Regions from separate parts of the Candidatus Dorea massiliensis AP6 genome, predicted to be linked through region 4. Evidence: predicted binding sites of a transcription regulator. Region 4 holds the regulator's gene; each other region holds the start of a gene.

Region 1 (4,994 bases), on a different contig from region 4:
TTCTGTCATGTTCCCGGATCCCGGCAAAAGAAGAGGCGGGAACATGGAGATTCTGTGCAAGCTGACTTGGCTTCGCTCCAAACAGGAAACCAACGCCGACGCCGACAATTCCCAGTACTGTCAGTACCGCGGCTGCAATAAGAGAAATTTTCGTAAAACGCTTCATCGAATCACACCTGCCTTTCGAAAAGGAAGCTTAACCAGATTGACAAGCCCCTGTACCAGTACCGGCACTACTTTAAGGGCAATCCATAACAGTGCCAGCGACAGTAGAATGCCAAGAGCTGTCAGCAGGCAGCCGGCGCCTGCGGTAGCGATTCCCAGGACCGGTGCTGTAAAGAACTGAATGAGCCCCACGCCGATGACAAAGATTCCGGCAACGAAAATGACAATTCCGGAAACCAGAACAGCTGCCACAGTCAGAAGCGCTGCCAGGAGGACGCAGAAAAGAACTGCCAGAAGGCCAAAGCCAACCGGAATCACAAAGGGACCAAGCACAATGCACAAAAGCACAATGGCCAGCAGCTTCCACAGATTCCGTTCCTTTTTCGGAGCGGTTTTCCCGGCGCTTTCGGAATCCATGAAAGAGGAAGCGGCATGTGCAGCCTCATTTCCGTCAAAACGCGTATCCCGGTAGCCCTGCTCGGAAAACTCCGAAGCGTCGTCGGACAGTCCGGCTTTGATTTTCCGGGCCACCTGCTCCGGGCTTCCAAGCTCTGTCAGAATCCGGGCTTCCTCCCCAGATCCCGCATCGTCAAAATAATCATTATAATACTGAAGGGCTTCCTCCCGCTCATTTTTAGAAATATCTGAGAGCAAATCCTGAAGTTGCTTCATAAATTCTGTTCTTGTCATGTCTCCTCACTCCCCGCAAACAAATTGGAAATCCTGATGGAATAAATTGTCCACTCGTTCCTGTACAGATTCAACTGCGCCGTTCCGGCCTCTGTAATCCGGTAATAGCGGCGGTTCCGTCCACCGAATTCCATATCGTAGGTCTCCAGACAGCCATCCTTCTGAAGCCGTCGGAGGACCGGATACAGTGTTGATTCGGAAATGTCGATGGCCTGCCGGACGTCCTGGGTAATCTTGTACCCGTAGGTGCCCTGGGCTTCATGGGATACAACCGCCAGCACAATTGCGTCCAGGAGAGCGGCTCCTGTGTTAAAAACCATGTGATCCACTCCTTATTTTATGCTGTAATAAGATATAATATTATACATCATATAGTATTATCGGATGCCTATACTATACGCTATATAATATTATCTTGTCAATAGGATTCATAAAAACTTAATAATTGGAGAAAAGGCTTTATTTGACAGGCTGTAAACCTACACTTTATAATAGAGAAAACAGAGGAACCCCCTACGGGGATACCTGGATGCGCTGAAAACATGCGCAAATCGAGGAAACCCCCTACGGGGATACCTGGATGCGCTGGAAACATGCGCAAACAGAGGAAAGGGCGGAGTGTATGAAACCATTTATCATGACGGCTGATAAGGCCATGAAGAAACTGAAGGACGGCAACAAAAAGTACCTGGACTCCGAGACCGGAAAGGGCAATATCTCCAGAGCGCTGCGCTTGTATACCAAAGAGCACGGCCAGCATCCCTACGCGATCGTTGTCACCTGTTCCGATTCGCGGGTGATTCCCGAAAGCATCTTCTCGGCAGGCATCGGCGACCTGTTTGTGATTCGGGTAGCCGGAAATGTCATCGACGACCATCAGCTGGGCAGCATTGAATATGCAGCCAGCCATCTGGGAAGTCCTCTTATCGTCGTGCTGGGCCACACCTGTTGCGGCGCGGTGGACGCGGCGATTCATCACGATCCGGAAGGCTATATCAAGTTCATTACCGACGAGATTAAGCTGGCCATCGGCGACGAGAAGGATGATTTCAAAGCCTGCTGTCTGAATGTCCGGCGCAGTATGGCGCTCATTGAGCACAGCCTGGATATCGCGAAAATGGAAGAGAAAGGAATGCAGGTGGTCGGCGCGGTTTACCACATCGAGGATGGCCGGGTAGAATTCCTTTAGAGAAATCTGTAAAAAATTAAAAAAGAAGAAAGAGTCTAAAAGAACTGTGAAAGCCATTGACATTGACAGGATGCATGGTAAGATTAAATACTAAGCAGCATTGTGAGGAAAATGAATTCGCGAAGCCGTGAAGCATAAAGGAGTGAGCGAATGTTCGGATATATAGAATGTAATCGTTCGAAGCTTTCAAAGGAAGAGCAGGAACGCTACCAGAGCGTCTACTGTGGACTCTGCAGAAATTTGAAAATGAGATATGGGGAACTGGAGCGGATGAGCTTAAGCTACGATATGACTTTTGTGATTCTGTTCCTTTCTTCTTTGTATGAGCCGAAAGAGAAGACGACGGATTTCCGCTGCGGCATCCATCCATTGCGGCCCCGCAGCGGCGTGGAGAACCGTTTTACAGAATACGCGGCGGATATGACCGTGGCCCTGGCTTATTATAAGGCTCTGGATGACTGGAAGGATGAAAAAAAGACCGGAAAACGCTGGTATGGTGATAAGCTGAAAAAGGCCTATGACGAAGTGGAAAAGGCTTACCCCCGTCAGTGCAAGGCCATCACAGACAGTCTCCAGGAGTTGGATTTTATCGAGCAGGCGCCGGGCGCCAATGCAGATCAGGCCATCAACTGTTCCGGCAAGATGCTCTCGGAGCTCTTTGTATACGAGGAGGATTTCTGGAGCAACAGTCTCAGGGTCTTCGGCTACGAGTTGGGCCGCTTCATCTATCTGATGGATGCGACTATGGATTATAAAAAGGACATGAAAACGGGTAACTATAACCCTCTTTTTGAGATGAAGAAAAAACCGGAAGAGATGGAACCGGTGTTGGGGCTTCCATTGGGTAATGCCATGGAGGTCTTTGAAAAGCTGCCGCTGGTGCAGGACGAACACCTGCTCCGCAATATCCTCTACGGCGGCGTCTGGCAGCAGTATTACGCGAAAATACGTGGAAAGGAGAAAACGGATGGTTGACGATCCATACAGAGTACTTGGGGTGTCCCGGGACGCCACCAGGGAAGAGATAAAAAAAGCCTATCGTCAGAAGGCAAAATTATACCATCCTGATCTTCATCCGGACGATCCGCAGGCAGCGGAGAAAATGAACGAGATTAACGAGGCCTACGATATGCTGAATAACCCGGAGAAATACCGGAGACAGCAGCAGACCTATGGCGGCTATGGGCAGAGCAGCTATGGCAGAGCAGGCGGTTACGGGCAGAATCCTTTTGGAAACGGTCCCTTTGGCAGCGGTCCGTATGGAAATAGTGGAAATGGCACTTATAGCAGCGGTCCTTACGGCGGTTTCGGAAGCTTCGAGGATTTCTTCGGTTTCTGGGGGATGCGCATGGGACCGGAGCGCCCCCAGCAGGTCTGCACCGACAGCGAAACCATGCGTCAGGCCATAGACTTCATCAATATGGGAAAATACCAGTTCGCGGATTCGGTGCTGAACGGTATGCCCGGCGCTGAGCGGAACGCCCGATGGTACTATTTAAGCTCCCTGGCCAACTATGGTCTGAATAATCAGATGCTGGCGGTGGCACAGATTCAGAAAGCATTGCAGTTAGAGCCGAATAACCCGCTTTATCAGCGGACACTCCAGAGCTTCCGTTATGCGGAAAATGTGTACAGCCAGAACAGTCAGTCCTATCAGCGGCAGGCGGAAGGCATGGATAAGCTGTGCAGGAGCTTCTGTCTGGCGCAGCTGTTCTGTATGTTCTGCAGATGCTAAGCAGAGTGTGAAAATAAAAGAGATTCGTTCTTTCCATATATAATAATAGAAGAACGCCTCTCTTTTTTTAATGCTTAGAAAACTGAAATCAAATATAAATAGAATCAAAGAATCGGCGTGGCAGGTGAAATTTTAACCCTGGAACGCCAGAGGCTTTATTACAGCTTCACAAAAATAGCTTCATGATGCACCGCCGGCAGAAACTTCTCCAGCATATCCTCCGTCTTCATCCGCAGACTGGACGTATTGATGCAGGGATGGCAGCCAAATTCCTCATGGGCGGCCACGTCCTCATCGATGATGAGCTGTACCTGATTGTGCGGGTCATTCATCAAGGCCATAACCGTGGCGGATCCCGGCGTCACATTCAGCAGTTTCTCCATATACTCCGCCGGGGCAAAGGAAAGGCGGGAAGAACCGATCTGTTTGGACAGGTCTTTGGTCTTGAACTGCTTATCCCCGGGCATCAGCAGCAGGTAGAATTTCGTTTTTTGGGCGTTGCAGAGCACCAGATTTTTACAGATCTCAATACCGAGAAGCTGATCCACGCCCTGACATTCCTCGATGGTCATGGCTACTCCATGATCCACACGGGTGTAGGGAATCCGAAGTTCATCCAGCAGGTCATAGACAGCCATTTCCTTTTCCAGACGGCCCTCCGGGCTGACGGGACGGCCGGTGTAAACCTGCGGGTCAATATAAATGCTACTCATAATGATTCCTCCTTTGAACTTTTAAATATTACAGAGGCTTCGAATGGGCATCCCATGAAACATAATCTGGAATGTAAAAGAAACCTTAGCATTTAGACAGAAACACAGCGGCCGGAACCTCCAGCCGCCATTGACTTTGTAAAAAGCTATTTAGTTTCCCAGCGTCCGCTTGCGCCGCAGGGCAGCACCAGTCCGGATGCGGTTACGGGCAGCCCCACCTCCTGGGAATCGACAGTACCGTTATATTTCTTCAGCTCTGTGGCGATCATATAAGTCAGCACCGCCGGGGCCAGTCCGGTGGTATAGGAATTTACCAGGAAAAACAGCGGCTCATCGCTCAAAAGCTGGGCGCAGAGACGGATCAGCGGGTGAATGGCCTCTTCAATTTTCCAGATTTCTCCTTTTGGGCCTCTGCCGTAAGAGGGAGGGTCCATGATGATGCCGTCATAATGATTTCCACGGCGAATTTCACGTTCTACGAACTTCACACAGTCGTCCACAA
Region 2 (4,994 bases), on a different contig from region 4:
GTCGGCCAGATCCGTGGCCATGGGCATCATGATGCCGCGGTTTTTCAGAACCAGGGTTCCGATACGTCCTTTTTCAAATAACTTGTCATAGCTCATAGTGTATGTTCCTTTCTTTTCTTTGATCTGCGCACGCTTTTTGCGCATATAGGTATCCCCGTAGGGGGTTTCTTTGATCTGCGCACGCTTTTTGTGCATATAGGTATCTAATAAATCAGCAATTGCCCCGAAGAACGCTGGAAGAAATTCCCTTTAGCATGTCCCGGTCAATACTCTCTAAGCCCTTCACCAGCGTGTCCAACTCATCCTTCGTGGTGAATGCGCTTATGCTTACCCGGACGGTGCCGTCGAATTCCTGATCCTTCAGGTGCTTATGAATTCGCGCAGCGCAGTGGTGGCCGGCCCGGACTGCGATATCCCATTCTTTGTCGAGAATTGCGCCTACTTCATTAGCCCGGAAGCCGTCCAGGTTCAGGGAAATGACACCTGCCTGAAGACTGGGATCCGGCGCACAGTAGAGGTGCAGGCCGGGAATCTCCCGAAGCTTAGGAATAAGATATTCCATAAGTTCGTCCTCGGTTTTCTTCGGGCGGACTGTTTTCAGCCATTTTAAAGAGGCGTGAAGGCCTGCGATGGCGGGAGTGTCCATGCTGCCGCACTCCATTTTCTCGGGCATATAGCGGGGCATGTCCTCGCTTAAGGATTTCATGCCGTTGCCGCCGGCCAGAAGCTCTTCCAGATCGATCCCGTTCTTTAACAGAAAGCCACCGATGCCAAAGGGCGCGTAAAGCGTCTTATGTCCGGCAAAGGTGATGGCGTCCGCCCGGAGGAAAGAGAAGCGCAGCTTTAGAAGTCCCATGGCCTGAGCTGCGTCCAGCAGAGTGAAAGCGCCATATTCTTTAGCCATCAGAAAGATTTCCCGGGCCGGCAGGATGTAACCGGTCACATTGCTGACGGCGGAGACGCTGACAAAATCCGGTGGGGTCTGCCGGAACATTTCTTTCGTGGCCTCCAGGTCGATGGAAAGATCTGCGGCGAGGGGCAGCTCCAGAACCCGGATACCGACGCGCTTTTCCAGAAGCTTTAAGGGGCGAAGTACCGCGTTGTGTTCGTAAGGGGATACGTAAGCCACCGATTCTGGCGTCCATTTCTGTCCCTGGATAATCTGGTTCAGGGCAATGGTGACAGAAGGGGTCAGGATAACCTGGGCCTGCTCCCTGGCGTCGCAGAGACTGATCAGCTGCTCACGGACCTCCCGAATCATGGCGGTGGCGTCCCGGGCAGCCTGATACGCGCCCCGGCCCGCGTTGACAGCTGCTGTCCGGTTAAAATGGTCTACGGCGTCCCAGACACATTCCGGCTTTGGAAAGGTGGTGGCGCCATTGTCAAGGTAAATCATAACGGTTCATCTCCAGATTTGAAAATAATTACACTTTTGTGTATTAACGTAACAGTGCTTTTGCGATAAAAGGGAAGCTGCGGATCTGCCGCCGGCAAAACTGCAGCTTTTTTTATTATAACACGAAATCTTTCTGAAAGAAAGCAGGAACCGATGAATTTACAAGATATCGGATCGGAATTCAGGGCAGGGGATGCATCTACCGGAAATAGAGCTCCCGGATATATTCCACAGGCATCTCCCGGCCGGTCCAACGTTCAAAAGCCTTAGCTCCCTGATGGAGCAGCATGTACATACCGTTGAAGGTGTGGCAGCCTGCTTCCTTTGCGGTGCGCAGGAGCAGGGTTTCCCGGGGGTTGTAGATGACGTCGCCCACCACCAGACCCGGATGGAAGAAGGCGGGATCCGGGATCAGGGAAGCGTCTGTGTGGGGAGCCATGCCTACGGAGGAGGCGTTGATGAGTACGTCGGCCTCGTCCAGACAGCGCCTGAGCGAAGTGCTGTCCGCCAGATCAAAGAGACGGATCCGACAGTCGCAGCGGGCATGGATCCGCTGGATTTCCTCGGCGATTAGCCTAGTGGACGCGGAGGCGCTACGGGCGAAGACGTCGATGGCAGCAGCGCCGTCCAGGGCCGCCTGAGCCAGAATGGCTGCCGCCGCTCCGCCGCTGCCAAGCAGGACCGCGTGTTTTCCCTCACAGGAGAAGCCTGCGTCCCGCATGGACTGCAGAAAGCCGTAGCCGTCCGTATTATCGCCAAAGAGCTGCCCGTCCCGGTTTACTACGGTGTTGACTGCGCCGCTTAAGAGGGCAGAGTCGGAGAGGGTATCCACCCGCTCGTACATAAGCCGCTTCAGGGGCATGGTGCAGTTCCAGCCGGCGGCCCCCAAGGTGATAAGTCCGTCCACGGCCCGTTCGAAATGCGTTTCATCTACGGAAAAAGCCAGATAAGTATAGTCCAGACCCAATTTTTGGAAAGAAGCGTTGTGCATAGCGGGGGATATGCTGTGGGAAACGGGATTTCCCAGCAGACAGGTAAGTTTCGTAGTGCCAGTTATCTCAAATTTTTTGTCCATTTTTACACCTTTTGCTTGAAGTTATCGGGGTTATCGTGTACACTTTTACTAAGGGTACAAAAAAAACAGGGAAAAGTCAATTGCAATTTGACAGGGCTGGAATGTATGCAAAGAAATACAATTTAAAGCCTTTATTCGGCCAAATTCGACTTGATAAAATCCCCCTGTCAGGGTATAATTGTACTAAGATTGTCAGGAAATTAACACAATTTAAAAGATAGAGTAAAAGGAGGAGACAACCATGCATATGGTAGACGGAGAACACGGACATTGCCACGGACATGAGCATGATCACGAGCACTGTCATGAGCATACACACGATCACAGCCATGAGGGCTGCGGATGTGGCTGCGGCGATCACAAGCCGGGAAGCGAGCAGGAAGCGCTGCTTTCCTATATGCTGGATCACAACAAGCACCATGCTGCGGAGCTGGCTGAGGTGGCGAAGAAGTTCCGCGAGACAGGAAAGGAAGATGTGGCGGTACAGATTGAGAAAGCCATCGAGAATTTCGATAAGGGCAATCTGTATCTGAGCCTGGCGCTTTCCTTAGTACAGTAACGACAGTTTACAAGGAGGCATCATTATGTGTTTGGCAACTGTATATAAGACGATGAAAGACACGGAAGAGGTCGTGCTGAAGAATGTCAGCAAGATTTACGTAGAAGGCGATTCGGTGCGTCTGATTGATGTCATGGGCGCCGAGGTGGTTGTAGAGGGAACAATTTCCTTTGTAGATCTGACTGGCTCCGTAGTGAAGTTAAACTGCCCGTCTGTATAAAGACGGGCTATTGTCCGCTTATGAAAAGCGGGGGCACGCTGTACGGAGGCAGCCGTGCGTGCGGGCCTGGATGGGATATCAATATTGTTGATATATAGAAAAAATGGAGGTTGGTTGAAATGACAAAGTTAACAGACATCATGAACGAGCGCATGGCGCTGTCTTTCGAGGTTTTCCCGCCGAAGACTGAGAAGGGTATGGAGAATCTTCCGGGCACGATCGAGCATCTGTGCAAGTATCAGCCGGATTACATTTCCTGTACATACGGCGCAGGCGGCGGAAACGTAGGAGCAAACCGCGAGGTATGTCAGATGATTAAGAACGCTGGCACTACACCGGTTACCCACTTTACCGTAATCAAGAACACCAAGGAAGGCATGAAGGATCAGCTGCAGCAGTACCTGAACGAGGGCGTAGATCATGTTCTGGCTCTCCGTGGAGATATTCCGCTGGGCGAGACCACTACCTGTGGTGATTTCCAGTACGCTACAGACCTTGTAAAGTTCATTCGCGACGAGTTCGGCGATAAGTTTGAGATCGCTGTTGCAGGTTCCCCGGAGGGACACATCGCATGCAGAAGCCTGGAGTCCGATATCGCGGTTCTGAAGCAGAAGCAGGACAACGGCGCTGACTACATCATGACTCAGCTTTGCTGGGATATGGAGCAGTTCAAGTACTGGCTGGACGCTATCTACTCCGCTGGTGTTACCATGCCGGTAGACGTAGGAGTTATGCCGATTCTGGATCAGGCAGCTACCATCAATATGGCACTGTCCCGCAACGGCTGTGTAATGGATCACGAGCTGTGCAAGATCATTTCCCAGAACTGGCTGTTCCCGAACCCGTTCGCAGCTAAGGACGCTGAGGGCAAGCCGTTCGATATGTTCTATGATGACAAGATTAAGAGATTCCGCGAGGCAGGAATCGAGTACACCATCAAGCAGATCGATACCTATCGTTCTCTGGGTGTAAACGGTATCCATCTGTACGCTCTGAACAAGTGGAAAGATGTATCCGAGATCATCGACCGCGCAGGTCTGAAGACCTTAATCTAGTTACTTAAAATTGATTATTAAAATTGCGGGCGGGGCACAAACCTGCCCGCGGTAAAAGGCAGGAGAGAACAAAGATATGCCACATACAATTGCCGTAGCCGGAAAAGGCGGTGTGGGAAAAACTACACTTACAGGACTTTTAATTGAATACCTGTGCCAGAAGAAGCAGGGACCTGTTCTGGCTGTAGATGCAGATGCCAATTCCAATCTGAACGAGGTACTGGGCGTGGAGGCTGCTCCGACCCTGGGCGAGATTCGTGAGGAGATTGCAAAGGCAGAGACAGCGGGTTCCAACCCGATTCCGAAGGGAATGTCCAAGCAGGATTACGCGGAGCTCAAATTCGGAGAAGCGCTTTCCGAGCAGGATGATTATGATTTGCTGGTGATGGGTCACACACAGGGAAAGGGATGCTATTGCTTCGTCAACGGGCTCCTGACGACCCAGATTGCAAGATATGCCAAGAATTACAAATATATAGTAGTAGACAATGAGGCGGGAATGGAGCACATCAGCCGCGGAATTCTTCCGTCGGTAGATACCATTATTCTGGTCAGCGACTGCTCACGCAGAGGCGTGCAGGCAGTAGGACGTATCGCAAGGCTGATTCCGGAATGTGGACTGAAGCCCAAGTCCGTAGGACTGATTATCAATCGCGCTCCGGGTGGAGTGCTGAATGCGGGAACGAAAG
Region 3 (4,994 bases), on a different contig from region 4:
GGAATCAGCATGTCCTTCGGCGCCACATAGGTAGCCATGGTCAGGATATGGAACTCGTAGCCGGTGATGCGCGGATGCTCCTCCTTCCGGTATTCGCCGATGGCGCGGATCAGCTGACAGACACGGTTGTGCTCCGCCACGGCCTGACGGATGGCACTGTCGGACACATCGATGCCGAAATGCTCTTTTAAGGGCGTCAGCACATGGTTCCGGCACTGCAAGGTATAGAGATTCAGGCCGTTTTCATCATTTTTCATGGGAATCTCCATGTATTCATAAAAGAAGTCCGGCTTCTCCATGGTGTGCAGAAGCTCCATATTCTCGATGCAGCGGTTCAGCATAGTGCAGCCGTCCGGCGTGATCAGACAGTCCGTGAAGTTGTAGCCGCCTTCCATGGCACGCTCCAACAGAGCTCTGGTGTACTCGCACAGGAAGCTGGTCATATAATAGGTGGCCATTTCCATGGAGCCGGTCCGGGGCGCCCGAAGACGCACCGAGAATGTCCCCGGAAGATTCAGAAGCGGTTCCGGAACATTTTCACAGACCGTGGCGATGCATTTGCGGCCCTCACCCTGGGCCTGACGCACCAGATCGTTGTTGGCGTCCTCTAAAAGCCGCTCCAGCTCATAGAGATGCTTTAAGTCTTTCATTCCCTCTCTCCCCTCAGTTTTTCTTATTATCAAATGCTTTTAATGTTCCCCGTCCAGCAGACCGATTTTCGTCAGGGCTTCCCGTGCGCCCCGGACGATGGCCGCATCCTTTGGCAGGAAAAATACATTTTCTCCCTTAAGATCAAATTCCGCCAGGGCCGCGTCCGACGGGATGTAGGCCAGCACCGGGATATCGCCCATATCCAGATACTGCTTCACATCCATAGAGGGCAGCCGGTTGGCGATGGCTCCCACCTGCTCGTACATGACCAACTCGTCCGCCACTTTTTTAATGGTCCGGATGACCTGCGTGCCCTTGCGGCTGGAATCGGTGATGAGAAGAAGGTGCGTCACCTTCTCCATGACACGGCGGTTGATCTGCTCAATGCCCGCTTCTCCGTCGATGACCACGTAGTCAAAATTGTCAGCCAGGATGCTGATGACCTCCTTCAGGTACAGGTTTACCTTGCAGTAGCAGCCTGCTGCCTCCGGTCGTCCCACGGCGATGAAGCTGAAGCCGCCAGCCTCAACCAGGGCATCGAAGATGCGGTAACGTGCCTCGCCCAGCAGCTCCACCGCGTCCCGGGTGTCGCCCTTCTCAGCTGCCGCTACGACGGCTTTCCGGATGTCGTCAATGGTGGTCTCCACCTCAATGCCCAGAGCCGTGGACAATCCCACCGCAGGATCCGCGTCAATGGCCAGGATGCGGCTGTCCGGGTGGTTTTCTGCCAGCAGGCGAACAATGTTGGCCGCAATGGAGGTCTTACCTACGCCGCCTTTTCCGGCAACGGCGAGGATTTTGGTATCATGCTTTTCTTTGTCTGATGGCATAAAATGTTCTCCTCTCTTCCTCTAGCTTCTCCAGCTTTTTGCCTCTCTCACAATCCAGTCAGCCAGCGCCTCTACGCCCTCGCCGGTCTTTGCGGAAATGTAGAGAATCGTGATATTCGGATTCCTGAGCTTCGCGTTCGCCTCTAATTTTTCTTTACTGAAATCAAAATACGGCATCACATCCGTCTTATTCACCACCAGCAGATCGCATTTCTCATACATCAGCGGATACTTCAGCGGCTTATCGTCGCCCTCAGGTACGGACAGGATTGTCATATTTTTCACAGCTCCTGTGTCGAACTCCGCCGGACAAACCAGATTGCCCACATTTTCCAGAATCACCAACTCCGCGTCGTCGAGGCCGAACTCGTAAAGCCCCTGTCTCGTCATATCCGCGTCCAGGTGGCACATGCCGCCGGTGTGGATCTGGATGGACTTTACTCCCGCTTTTGTCATGGTCTCCGCGTCCACCGCCGAGTCAATATCAGCCTCCATCACGCCCATTTTGATACGGCCTTCCAGGGCCTTCGCCAGCGCCAGCAGTGTGGTGGTCTTCCCTGATCCCGGTGAGGACATCAGATTCAGCAGGAATACCTTCTTCTCCTTCAGCTCCTGCCGGAGTCTCTCCGCGTCCGCGTCGTTGTCCGCGAAGATGCTGCGCTTCACTTCTATGATTCGAATTTTATCTTCCATTTCATAACGCTCCCATTCTTTTTGATCGTATATTATCATTTTCTGACATTATTACACACTTGTAAAGTGGCAAAATTGCCAAAAAAATCACAATCTCTTTTATGGTCGTGGTCTGACCAGATTTTATACATCTTTTCCAGGAAGCCTTCCGTTATTCTCTGGTTTTGGTCTGACCAATTTTCATTGACTTACCCATGATTCCATGCTATATTGAAGCTGTTGAAGCCGCAGGGTTCAAAACCATCTGCGGTTGTTTTCTGTCCTGCTTTACAGGAATTTTATAGGAAATGAGGTGCTTACTTGGCTTTTAGGAAAATTGACGCGCCTTCGATTAAGGAGTTGTTTCTGAGCCAGATGGAGGAAATGATTCTCTCCGGCGAGCTGAAGCCGGGAGACAAGCTGCCGCCGGAGCGGGAACTGGCAGATACCATGGGAATCAGCAAAACTGTAGTACACGAAGGCATCCGGGAGCTTTCAAGACGGGGCTTTCTCGACGTGCTGTCCCGGAAAGGCGTCCATGTGGCCGACTATACCCGTACCGGCAACCTGGATACGCTCTTTGCCATGATCCGTTACCGGGGCGGTATGCCGGATCGGAAAATTCTGATCAGCCTTCTGGACACCCGCCTTTACCTGGAATGCCCTGCCCTGCGAATTCTCTGTGAGCGGCAGGATCCGGCAGACCTTGCGAAGCTCTCCGAAATTCTGGATGCTGTCCGGAAAGCCTTAGACCTGGATATCACGGACTTCGCGTCAGCCCTGTTCCTATATCGCCGGACCATCGTAACGCTGACCGGCAACTGCATCTCGCCGCTGGTGATGAACGCGTTTTTCCAGTCTTCCATTACGGCCTGGACCGATTGCTGCGAATACATCGGGCGGGAACGGCTTCTGGAGATTTTGTCAGAAACCAGTGATTGCATCCGTCAGGGCAATGCAGATCGGGCTGTGGAGCTTTTCACCGGGTGCATTGAACAATTTAAAGCGCATCTGAACGATGCTTATTAACCATGTCATTTATGAAAAATAGAAACACCAAAGACATACGCAAAAAAGGAGATTTTTTATGAAGCTGTTACATTGGATACAAAAGCAACGGAATCGAAAAGCTGGCTTTACACTGGTGGAGCTCATCGTAGTACTGGTCATTCTGGCTATCCTGGCTGCGCTGCTGGTACCGGCGCTGACCGGATATATGGATAAAGCGAAGGAGAAGCAGGTGATAGCGGAAACGCGGTCGCTTTTGACGGCGATTCAGACGGAAGCTTCTGAATTGTATGCAGAAGACAAAATTCCACAGGATAACCTGTCGCTTCAAAAATATCCTGCCCTTGCTTCGAAAAACGGCGCCGCCTCAGACGCCGGCACCTATTTTCTTACATCAAATGAGTTAAAAGAAAACTACAATAAGATAGTCTCTTTAAGCGAATTAAAAAGTCTTGAAAATGGCAAAGGCTCTTTTACCTGTGCCGTAGATGGTAAGGGGAAAGTACGCTCTATTATTTATAATGCTGGAAATGGTTATACCGGGTTATATTTTGCCGAAACAGCTGAATATATGGCTGTTAAAGCTTCAACAAGTGAAAATGCGGGCGCTTATGACCTTTATTTTAATAAGGTTATTGCGACCCATTATTATGCGGCTAATCCACAATTGGATCTCTGGGGACGCACTATGATTCTGTTTCAACTGGGATATGGAGATTCTCCCGAATATAATTAAATTCGACCGTGCGCTGCCTATTGAAAATATTTATTGACAAGCCCCGCCTCGTCTGCTATCATAGACCCAACATAAAAAAGGATTCCGTGAGGGAGTAGTTTGCACGCAAGTGTGGTTTGTCAACAACCTCGGTGCCTGTGGCACCTGGCAAATCTTAAAAAATGAGACTCATGTATACCGTTCTTTTCGGGAAAGGTATATAGGAGTCTTTTTTATGTGCCGGGGTTGTATCTGTGATACGGTTCCGATTCCATTTCCAAGGAGGATTTTCTATGAACACATTTTTTCAGAGCGTACCCTTCGCTGTGGTACTGCTCATCATTGGTTTTGCGTTTCTGGTAAAAGGCGCCGACGCCTTTGTGGAGGGCAGCAGCAGTATTGCCAAGCATTTCCACGTACCGTCGCTTATCATCGGCATGACCATCGTAGCCATGGGAACCAGCCTGCCGGAGACGGCAGTCAGCGTCACCGCCTCCATCGCGGGCAGCAATGCCCTGGCCGTCAGCAACGCCGTAGGCTCTAACATCTTCAACCTGATGGTGGTCATCGGCGTCTGCGCGGTTCTGACTCCGGTAGCCGTTCAAAAAAGCTCTCTGAAAATCGATATTCCCTTTTCCATAGTCTGCGCCCTGCTGCTCCTGGTGCTGGGCCACGATCGCATGATGCTGACTCGGGTCAACGGCCTGATTCTCATCGTTCTGTTCGCCTTTTTTATTCTGTATATGATCCGGTCAGCCCAGCACTCCATGAACACTGAGGACTCGGAATTTGCCGCAGAGGCCGCAGACATGAAGGTCATGTCCGTGCCTAAGAGCCTGATTTTCATCGTCATCGGTATCGCGGGTATCACGCTTGGCAGCGACTGGGTCGTGGATGGCGCCAAAACCATCGCTTCCGCTTTCGGCATCAGCGAGAATCTCATCGGCCTGACCATCGTGGCCTTCGGTACCAGCCTGCCGGAGCTGATGACCTCCATCGTGGCGGCACGCAAGAATGAGGTGGACATGGCGCTGGGCAACGCCGTAGGCTCTAATATCTTCAACATCCTGATGGTCCTCGGTATCGCCTCCGCCTTAAGCCCCATCGCCTTTATCCAG
Region 4 (4,994 bases):
GCGCCCGCTTACCAGCGATCAGTACCACGCCCTTATTGGACAGGCTTCTCGGATACCCGTCCGCATAGCCCACAGGGACGGTAGCAATCCGGCGCGCAGAATCCGCCGTATAAATGCCGCCATAGCTTACTTCCGTTCCGGGCGCGATGGTCTTTACATGTACAATATGACTTTTCATCTCCATCGCCGGTCTCAGGGGAACCAGCTCCTTCTTCACCTCGTCGGAAGGATACAGACCGTATACCGTAATACCCGCCCGTACCATATCCAGATTTGCCTCCGGCAAATCAATGATGCCGGCGCTGTTGGAGCAGTGATGAATCTGAAATTTCACGCCGGCTGCCTCACAGGCTTCCCGGAACGCGCAGTACCGGGCAAGCTGCTTCTCGGTAGCCGCTTTATCCAGCTCGTCAGATTTGGCAAAATGGGTAAACAGCCCCTCCATCCTGATGCCCGGAAGCCTACTGATAGCGCAGACATCCTGCACGCTCTCTTTGGTATCCGCAAATCCAATCCGGCTCATACCGGTATCTACTTTAATATGAACACTCACTTCTTTTTGCTGTCGAACTGCTTCCGCAGACAGTTCCTTCGCCATATCCAGGCGAAATACCGTGGGGCGGATATCCAGGCGCACCAGCTCCTCATAATCCTCCGGAAATACGTACCCCAGAATCAGGATTGGCTTTTGAATGCCATTTCTTCGAAGCTCTGCAGCTTCTTCAATGGTCGCTGCCGCAAAGCCCCACAGATAATCCTTCTTTTCTATCATTCTCGCAATGGGCGCTGCTCCATGTCCATACCCGTTGGCCTTTACTACAGCCGCAATTCTTGTTTTTTCTTTCAGGTTTGCCTTCATAGCCTCAAAATTATCTTCTATGGCATCCAAATCCACATAAGCCGCCACGCGCTTATATCCTTTCACGTCTGACACTCCTCACTATCCTTAATATACTATGCGTTTACATGCAAAAGGGAGCCAAAAGCTCCCTTTTATCATACCTCACTCTGATACTCCGTCAGGAACGGGGATGCTCTTTCTCATACCGTGTAATATTGTAAGAAAGCTGCATCAGGCTCTCTGACAAATGAACATTCTCTACCAGGACATCCGACGGAACATCCAGATCGATATGGGCGAAATTCCAGATAGCCTTGATTCCATACTGAACCAGAAGCTTCGTCATCTCCTCCGCCTTGGACTTGGGCAGCGTCAATGCCGCAATCTGAATATCTTCATCCTTGATGAAGCTCTCCAGATCCTCCAGCATGTGAATCTGGATGCCCCGGACGCTTAAGCCCTTTAAAATAGGATTTACATCAAAAATGCCTTTTATGTAGAAACCGCGTTTTTCAAAATCTACATAATTGGCCAGAGCCTGTCCCAGATTACCACCGCCGATGATGATCATGTTATGTTTCTTGTCAAGGCCCAGAATCTTGCCGATTTCCTCATACAGATACTTGACATTGTATCCGTACCCCTGCTGTCCAAAACCGCCGAAGTTGTTCAGATCCTGCCGGATCTGCGACGCCGTGACACTCATCCGTTTGCTCAGCTCACCGGAGGAAATACGTTCTACTCCATTTTCCATCAGTTCTCCGAGATAGCGATAATAGCGCGGCAGCCGCTTGATAACTGCTTTTGAGATCTCTCTCTCTTCCATAATATTCTGCACATCCCTCAATAAATCTTTCAAAACTGTTTTTATTATAATCGAAAAGCAAATTTTTTGTCAATCTTTTTACTGGATTCTTCTGAAAGAATCGTAGATTTTATCTTGTTCAATCCTGCATTTTTCGCTATAATAGACTTCGTGTGACATTCAACAACGAAAAACAGAGGTGTTTTTATGATATTAGCATGTCAAAATATAAACAAAGCCTTCGGAACCGACGTGATTCTGAAAAACGCGTCCTTCCACATGGAGGATCGGGAAAAGGCCGCCGTGGTCGGTATCAACGGCGCAGGCAAATCCACCCTCTTAAAAATCATCATCGGGGAAATGGAAGCAGACTCCGGCGAGGTGGTTCTGGCAAAAGGCAAAACCATCGGCTATCTGGCACAGCATCAGGATCTGAACAGCGACCACACCATTTACCAGGAGCTGCTGACGGTCAAGCAGGACGTTATCGATCTGGAGACCCGTATCCGGGAGATCGAAGCGCAGATGAAGGAGCTGTCCGGCGCTGCGCTGGATATGGCGCTGGAGCAGTATACCCGCATGAACCATGAATTTGAACTGAAAAACGGCTACGCCTATAAGAGCGAGGTGGTCGGCGTGCTGAAGGGACTGGGGTTTGAAGAGGAAGAGTTTGAGAAGCATGTTAATAAGCTGTCCGGCGGTCAGAAGACCCGCGTATCTTTAGGCAAGCTTCTGCTCTCCCATCCGGATCTCATTATGCTGGACGAGCCCACCAACCACCTGGACATGAATTCCATCGCCTGGCTGGAAACCTTTCTTTTGAACTACGACGGCGCGGTTCTGGTGGTTGCCCATGACCGGTATTTTCTGAACCGGATCGCCACGAAGATTATCGAGATTGACGCCGGCGAGGTGACCACCTTCCAGGGCAATTACTCCGACTATGCCGCGAAGAAATCACAGCTTCGGGAAGCCCGCATGCATGCTTGGCTGAATCAGCAGCGGGAAATCAAACATCAGGAAGAGGTTATCCAGAAACTGAAATCCTTTAACCGGGAAAAATCCATCAAACGGGCTGAAAGCCGCGAAAAAATGCTGGACAAGATGGACGTACTGGAGAAACCCACGGAAGTCCGCTCTGAGATGCATATCACCCTGGAGCCAAAGGTGGTCAGCGGAAATGACGTGCTGACCGTGGAGGGTCTTTCCAAATCCTTCGGCAGCCAGACCCTCTTCACGGATCTGAATTTCGACGTCAAGCGCGGCGAACGGGTAGCTCTTATCGGCAACAACGGAACCGGCAAAACTACGATATTAAAGATTCTGAATGGCTTGCTGGAAGCAGACAGCGGTTCTTTTACCCTGGGCTCCAAGGTTCATATCGGTTATTATGATCAGGAGCATCACGTGCTGCACCCGGAAAAGACGCTGTTCGAAGAGATTTCCGACGCTTACCCGGATTTGGATAATACAACGATTCGAAGCACCCTTGCCGCTTTTCTTTTCACCGGCGACGATGTGTTCAAACGAATCTCGGAGCTCTCCGGCGGCGAACGGGGACGTGTCTCTCTGGCGAAGCTGATGCTCTCCGAGGCCAATTTCCTGATTCTTGACGAGCCCACCAACCATCTGGACATCGTCTCCAAGGAGATTCTGGAGCAGGCCCTGAACCGCTATACCGGCACTGTGCTTTATGTCTCCCACGACCGTTATTTTATCAACACAACCGCCACACGGATTCTCGATCTGACCGGCGGACAGTTAGTCAATTATATCGGCAATTACGATTATTATCTGGAAAAGCATGATATTCTGACGCCGAAGGCGCAGAACCCGGAGCTTCCGGAGGCCAAAGCGGCAGAACCGGAATCTGCGGGAAAACTGGACTGGAAACAGCAGAAAGAGGAACAGGCACGTCAGAGGAAACGGGAAAATGATTTCAAAAAGACGGAAGCGGAAATCTTCGACCTGGAGACCCGGGACGGCGAAATCGATCAGCTTCTGACTCAGGAATCCGTCTACACGAATGTGGCGGAATGCATGAAGCTTCACAAAGAAAAGGAGGCCATTGCGGCCCGTCTTGAAATTCTATACGAACAATGGGAAGCGCTGGCTCAATGATTGGCCAGCGCTTCATTAAATTCATCTAAATTGTCTTCTGTCACATACATGCCGAAGCCCTGAGCTTCCAGGCTCTCATCCGTCACCCCGTTAAAGATGCGGTCGATGATCATATCTCCCACCACTTCTGTATAATGACTGGATTCATAAAAATAGTTCTTATCCATGGTCACGGCATTTTCCCCGCTGAAATTATAAAAGCTCCCCGCTGCTCCGGCCAGCCATCCCAGGTACTGATCGTAACCGAAATGCTTGGACTCCTGATAGGTCCGGTAATAAAGCGGATTGGTAAACACAATCAGGTTAATCCCATACTCTTCGCACAATTCCCGGATCCGCCGGATGTCCAGAAGCGAATCAGCCATATAATCGGTATAATAATCGTCCCAGTAGGGCACATCGTCCTTGAAGGTTCCGCCAAGAGACGGATCCCGGAGCGTACTTCCGCTCCGATAATAGCGTTCCACATAATCCGGATCGGTCACTTCATGATTTCGAATCACATCCAAGGACAGCAGGACGCCCTTAATGCTAAGGTATTTTCCATAAAATCCCAGTTTATCTGTTCTCGGATAGGGGATCCGGTAAAACTGATTCTGATGTAGGGACGGATCCACGAAGGCGGAAATATTATCCACGCCGATCATGACATTTTTCGGAATGATTCCATTGGCAATCATCTCCTGCAGGTTCTCCAGATGCTCCGCCGGCAGTCCTTCTGAATAGGACATATTGTACCATTTTCCATCCGGAATGTTCTCCACGTCCACAAAACCGGTCCGGGAGGAACCGAACAGGAAGGAATCAAACTTGTCCGGATTATGCAGGATGTACTGCATTTTAATGTAATTGCTGTTGGGCTCTACCCCATTATCCCGGATTTTCTGCCAATGAAAAACATTGTAAGGATCCACCGCCATGGGAATGGCCAGCTCCAGAATCAGGATAAAAATCACAAACGGCGCAATTTTACGTAAAAATCGTCTCATAGATGTCCTCATTAAAACTGAAAGTATACAAAACTGTACTCGCCCAGCTGACGACTGTAAAGCACGACAAAAATCAGGGCGAAATAAAATGTATAGCGCACCGGCTTACCAAAACGGCCAAACCACTGACATACATCTTCCCTAAGCGCAATATAATCGTGCGCCATAAGCAGCACCACCCAGAACAGCACCAGCTTCAGTTCGTTGCTCTGAATCAGCCCGGCTTTTTTGAAGGCCA

The links. The regulator Rex, encoded in region 4, represses fermentation and respiration genes when NADH is low (regulators of the CRP and FNR family bind a similar motif). The targets are predictions, from matches to a motif close to ATTGTTAANTANTTAACAAT.
Region 1: ACESZP_RS02420 (carbonic anhydrase) is a predicted target of Rex. The motif match lies at 1,282-1,301, and genes of this name have one in related genera.
Region 2: ACESZP_RS09400 (DUF8180 domain-containing protein) is a predicted target of Rex. The motif match lies at 2,660-2,679, and genes of this name have one in related genera.
Region 3: hypB (hydrogenase nickel incorporation protein HypB) is a predicted target of Rex. The motif match lies at 2,249-2,268, and genes of this name have one in related genera.

What each region holds. Positions count from the first base shown of each region.
Region 1 is NZ_CAXTKW010000002.1:9,829-14,822, forward strand. Features, by position in the region: gene ACESZP_RS02405 (DUF4097 family beta strand repeat-containing protein) at 1-166, opposite strand, end outside; gene ACESZP_RS02410 (DUF1700 domain-containing protein) at 163-855, opposite strand; gene ACESZP_RS02415 (helix-turn-helix transcriptional regulator) at 852-1,175, opposite strand; gene ACESZP_RS02420 (carbonic anhydrase) at 1,478-2,044, shown strand; gene ACESZP_RS02425 (DUF5685 family protein) at 2,195-3,019, shown strand; gene ACESZP_RS02430 (DnaJ domain-containing protein) at 3,012-3,779, shown strand; gene ACESZP_RS02435 (prolyl-tRNA synthetase associated domain-containing protein) at 3,938-4,492, opposite strand; gene ACESZP_RS02440 (class I SAM-dependent methyltransferase) at 4,639-4,994, opposite strand, start outside.
Region 2 is NZ_CAXTKW010000008.1:21,311-26,304, reverse strand. Features, by position in the region: gene ACESZP_RS09415 (NAD(P)/FAD-dependent oxidoreductase) at 1-195, opposite strand, end outside; gene ACESZP_RS09410 (aminotransferase class V-fold PLP-dependent enzyme) at 212-1,396, opposite strand; gene aroE (shikimate dehydrogenase) at 1,596-2,471, opposite strand; gene ACESZP_RS09400 (DUF8180 domain-containing protein) at 2,713-3,030, shown strand; gene ACESZP_RS09395 (CooT family nickel-binding protein) at 3,056-3,250, shown strand; gene ACESZP_RS09390 (methylenetetrahydrofolate reductase) at 3,370-4,305, shown strand; gene ACESZP_RS09385 (ATP-binding protein) at 4,382-4,994, shown strand, end outside.
Region 3 is NZ_CAXTKW010000005.1:55,887-60,880, forward strand. Features, by position in the region: gene ACESZP_RS06555 (2-hydroxyacyl-CoA dehydratase family protein) at 1-650, opposite strand, end outside; gene ACESZP_RS06560 (ATP-binding protein) at 690-1,481, opposite strand; gene hypB (hydrogenase nickel incorporation protein HypB) at 1,503-2,174, opposite strand; gene ACESZP_RS06570 (GntR family transcriptional regulator) at 2,475-3,182, shown strand; gene ACESZP_RS06575 (type II secretion system protein) at 3,241-3,897, shown strand; gene ACESZP_RS06580 (calcium/sodium antiporter) at 4,170-4,994, shown strand, end outside.
Region 4 is NZ_CAXTKW010000001.1:124,876-129,869, forward strand. Features, by position in the region: gene alr (alanine racemase) at 1-925, opposite strand, end outside; gene ACESZP_RS00685 (redox-sensing transcriptional repressor Rex) at 1,020-1,667, opposite strand; gene abc-f (ribosomal protection-like ABC-F family protein) at 1,854-3,767, shown strand; gene ACESZP_RS00695 (hypothetical protein) at 3,761-4,756, opposite strand; gene ACESZP_RS00700 (MBOAT family O-acyltransferase) at 4,768-4,994, opposite strand, start outside.